DNA from 2 places in the Rhizobium sp. AN73 genome. Region 1 is predicted to be linked to the other one. Evidence: riboswitches for the same ligand, from Rfam matches in the RefSeq annotation. Region 1 holds a riboswitch; the other holds the start of a gene.
The links. A riboswitch is a leader RNA that binds a small molecule or an ion and turns the genes downstream of it on or off. The one in region 1 is predicted to bind S-adenosylmethionine.
Positions count from the first base shown of each region.

Region 1 (2,199 bases):
ACCAAACGCGACGCGCTTTAAGCGGCCAATTCGCCGACGGTTTCGAGATCATAGGGTGTGGTCTGGTATATCTCGTTGATCCAGTTGCCGAAAAACAGATGGGCGTGGCTGCGCCAGCGGTTGAGCGGTGCCAGTTCCGGGTCGTTGTGCGGAAAATAATCATGCGGCAGCTTGATTGGAACGCCGGAGTTCACGTCGCGGAAATATTCATCTGAAAGCGAGGTCGAATCATATTCGACGTGGTTGAACATGTAGAGACGGTTGCCCTCTTTCTCATGCACCAGACACACGCCCATTTCCTCTGACTCCATCAGGATTTCGAGTTTCGGATTTTTTTCGATGTCAGCGCGGCGTACTTCCGTCCAGCGCGAGACCGGAACCTGAAAATCGTCCGAAAAACCGTTCAGATAGATCGACGAAGGGCAAAGATTGCGGTGACGATAAACCCCGAAAGCCTTTTCCTTGAGCTCGTACTTCGGCACGCCGTGGAAATGATAGATGGCGGCCATCGCGCCCCAGCAGACGTTCAGCGTCGAATGGACGTTGGTTTGCGTCCATTCGAAAATTTGTTGCATCTCGTTCCAGTAGGTCACGTCTTCATAGTCCAGCAGTTCGATGGGGGCGCCGGTGATGATGAAACCGTCGAACTTGCGGTGGCGCACTTCCTCCCAGGTCTCATAGAAGGAGAGAAGGTGTTCTTCCGGCGTGTTCTTGGCGCGATGGCCGCCGATGCGGATCAGCGAAAACTCTACCTGCAGCGGCGAAGCGCCAACGAGGCGCGCCATCTGCACTTCCGTCTTGATCTTGTTCGGCATGAGATTGAGAAGCCCGATCTGGAGCGGGCGGATATCCTGCCGGATGGCCGCCGTTTCGGTCATGACCCGCACACCCTCATGAACGAGGGTTTCGTAAGCGGGAAGCGTATCGGGAATCTTGATCGGCATGTCGAACTCTCTTTTCGGATGACGTAAAGAACGTTGCGAAAACAAAAAAACCGGCAGCGAAATCGCAGCCGGTCCCAGGAAATTGCCCTTTTCCTCGACCCTTTAGCGACTTCTTTAAAGTGGCTGCAAGCCGGTCGGCAAATCACCACTGAGGCGTTTCATAATCCCGAAGCCGACGAAAATCAATATCGGCTGATTTCATCGGGTTTCTGCCTTTCCATTTTTATCTGAGGTGCGATAAGGCAGGGCATGGATAAAGAACGCTTCACCATTCTGCTTGGCGGCGATGTCACCGTTACCGATCGCCTGAAAGCGGCGGTTGCGGGTAGCCGTGTGATTGCGGCCGATGGCGGCATGCGCCATGCCGCACCGCTTGGCCTTTCGCCGGAGCTTTGGGTGGGGGATTTCGATTCCACCAATAAAGACCTGCTGGACACCTGGCCCGATGTGGAGCGGCAACCCTATCCCACCGCGAAGGCCGTGACCGATGGCGAAATCGCGGTGTCGGAGGCTCTTGCCCGCGGCGCGTGTTCGTTGGTGCTGGCCGGTGCGCTCGGTGGAGCGAGAAGCGACCACGCGCTTCAGCATCTTCTTTACGCGGTGGCGCTTGCCGAACGCGGTCTGGAGGTTACGCTGACCTCCGGTGAAGAGGAGGCCCGCCCGCTGCTCGCCGGCTCGTTTGATCTCGATCTGCCGCCCGCTTCGCTGTTTTCCGTTGCCGGGTTTACCGACCTTGCGGGGCTCGATATCGGCAATGTGCGTTATCCGCTTGAGGATTTCGCGCTTGCTTTCGGCTCTTCCCGCACTATTTCCAATGTCGCGAATGGCGGCCCTGTGCATTTTTCGCTGAAAAGCGGCAAAGCCATCGTCCTCGCCCGCCCTTATGATCTGACCGGAGCCTGACGCCTTGGCACCCCCAATTTTGAAACTCGATGACATCAAGCTGACCTTCGGCGTGACCCCGCTGCTCGACGGTGCCAATCTTCAGGTGGAGCCGGGCGACCGCATCTGCCTTGTCGGACGCAACGGTTCGGGCAAGTCGACCCTGATGAAGATTGCCGCCGGTTTGGTCGAGGCGCAGTCGGGCGAGGTTTTCCGTCATCCCTCCGCCACCATCCGTTATCTGGAACAGGCGCCGGATTTCGCCGATTACAACACCGTTCAGGCCTATGCCGAGGCGGGGCTTGGACCTGGCGATGATCCCTATCGTGTCACCTATCTTCTCGAGCATCTCGGCCTGACGGGACAGGAACAT
Region 1 covers NZ_JARWME010000002.1:2,724,923-2,727,121, forward strand. The annotation lists gene metA (homoserine O-succinyltransferase) at 18-944, opposite strand; SAM riboswitch at 1,027-1,103, opposite strand; gene RBH10_RS23225 (thiamine diphosphokinase) at 1,194-1,847, shown strand; gene RBH10_RS23230 (ABC-F family ATP-binding cassette domain-containing protein) at 1,852-2,199, shown strand, end outside.

Region 2 (2,199 bases), 570 kb from region 1:
CCGTTAGGGATAACGGTAAAGGTAAATATTGGTTGCCTGACGCCCGGACTTTGCCACGGCCCGACGTGGAAGAGGGGCCGTGGCAATGTGTCGGGTGCGTTCTCAGGCGGGAACGGCTGCGAGAGCCTTCGCCAGATCCTCCAGCAGATCGTCCGTATCCTCGATACCGCAGGAAAGGCGCAAGGTGCCGCCGGAAATACCGAGTTCGGCGCGAGCCTCATCGGTCAGGTTCTTGTGCGTCGTCGTGCCGGGATGGGTAATGAGGCTCTTGGCATCGCCGAGATTGTTGGAAATCTTCACGATTTCCAACGCGTTCTGCAACGCGAAGGCCGCATCCTTGCCGCCCTTCAGTTCAAAAGCCACCAGCGTCGAACCGCCGGTCATCTGCCGGGCGATAATATCGGCCTGCGGGTGATCGGCGCGGCCGGGATAGATGACCTTGGCGACCTTGCCGCTGTCGGCGAGGAAATCGGCGATTTTGCCGGCATTGGCCGTCTGCTGCTTGACGCGCAGCGGCAGGGTCTCGATGCCTTTCAGAAGCGTCCAGGCGTTGAACGGCGACATGGCCGGGCCGGTATGGCGGAAATAATCCTGCAGCTCTTCCTCGATCCACTTCTTGTCGGAAAGGATCACGCCGCCAAGGCAGCGGCCCTGGCCGTCAATATGCTTCGTCGCCGAATAAACGACGATATGGGCGCCGAGTTCGAGCGGCTTCTGAAAGAGCGGTGTCGCAAAAACATTGTCGACCACCAGCTTCGCGCCGATCTGGTCGGCGAGCTTCGCCACACCGGCGATGTCAACCACTTCAAGCGTCGGGTTGGTCGGGCTTTCGAGGAAAAACAGCTTGGTGTTCGGCTGGATCGCCTTTTCCCAATTTTCGAGATCGCGCCCGTCGATCAGCGTGCATTCGATGCCGTATTTGGGCGCAAGCGTCTCGACTACCCAGCGGCAGGAGCCGAAAAGAGCGCGGGCGGCGACGATATGGTCGCCAGCGCGCAGCTGGCACATGATGGCGGCGGTAACGGCGGCCATGCCGGAGGCAAGCGCCCGGGCATCTTCGGCGCCTTCCAGCAGACACATGCGCTTTTCAAACATGTTATTGGTCGGGCTTGCATAACGGGCGTAGATGAAACCATCCGTTTCGCCCTTGAAGCGCGCTTCGGCGGCTTCGGAGTTTTCGTAGACGAAACCCTGGGTCAGATAGATTGCTTCCGACGTTTCACCATAGGGTGAGCGTAGCGTACCGCCGTGAACGAGCTGGGTTGCCGGGCGCCATTTATTGCTCATGTGATCACCTTCAAAACAAAAAAACCGGCCGCAAAAGCAGACCGGTTCCTAGCACCCGGTCTTTTTAGCCACTTATTTAACGTGGCTGCAAGCCGACCGGCCAAATCACCACGGGATAAGCTTGCCATACTGCCGTTACCGGCTTGCGTCAATGCTTTCCTTTTGGTTTTGTCGCCGTAAAAAGGAATGATGATCATGACCAGAACCACGGGCATTTTGGCGGATGGCGCGATCAGGGCGCTGTTTGCGGGCGGCAAGCTGAAAAGCGAGGCCGATCTCGATGCGGATCAGGTGCAGCCCGCCAGCCTCGATCTGCGGCTGGGCTCGAAGGCCTATCGCGTACGCGCCAGTTTCATGCCCGGCCCTGGAACCCGCGTCATCGACAAGCTCAACCGTTTCAGCCTGCACGAGGTCGATCTGAGTAACGGCGCGGTGCTGGAAACCGGTTGCGTCTACATCGTTCCCCTGATGGAAAGCCTTGAACTGCCGGCGGACATGTCGGCTTCGGCCAATCCCAAAAGCTCGACAGGCCGTCTTGATATCTTCACCCGCGTCATGACCGACAATGCGCAGGAATTCGACAAGATCCCGGCGGGATATTCAGGTCCGCTCTATCTGGAAATCAGCCCACGCACCTTCCCCGTGGTGGTGCGCCGCGGCTCGCGTCTGTCGCAGATCCGCTTCCGCATCGGCCATTCGTTGCTCAACGAAAGCGAGCTTCTGAAACTGCACGAGACGGAAATGCTGGTCGCCAGCGAAACCCCGAACGTGACCGGCGGCGGCATCGCGCTTTCCATCGATCTCAAGGGGTTCGGCGAAAACGGGCTGATCGGCTATCGCGGCAAGCACCACACGGCCGTAGTGGATGTCGACAAGAAGGCTCAGCACGACGTTCTCGATTTCTGGGAGCCG
Region 2 covers NZ_JARWME010000002.1:2,152,967-2,155,165, reverse strand. The annotation lists gene RBH10_RS20550 (O-succinylhomoserine sulfhydrylase) at 103-1,287, opposite strand; SAM riboswitch at 1,331-1,409, opposite strand; gene RBH10_RS20545 (2'-deoxycytidine 5'-triphosphate deaminase) at 1,483-2,199, shown strand, end outside.
Region 2: another riboswitch for S-adenosylmethionine. It lies ahead of RBH10_RS20550 (O-succinylhomoserine sulfhydrylase); the one in region 1 lies ahead of metA (homoserine O-succinyltransferase).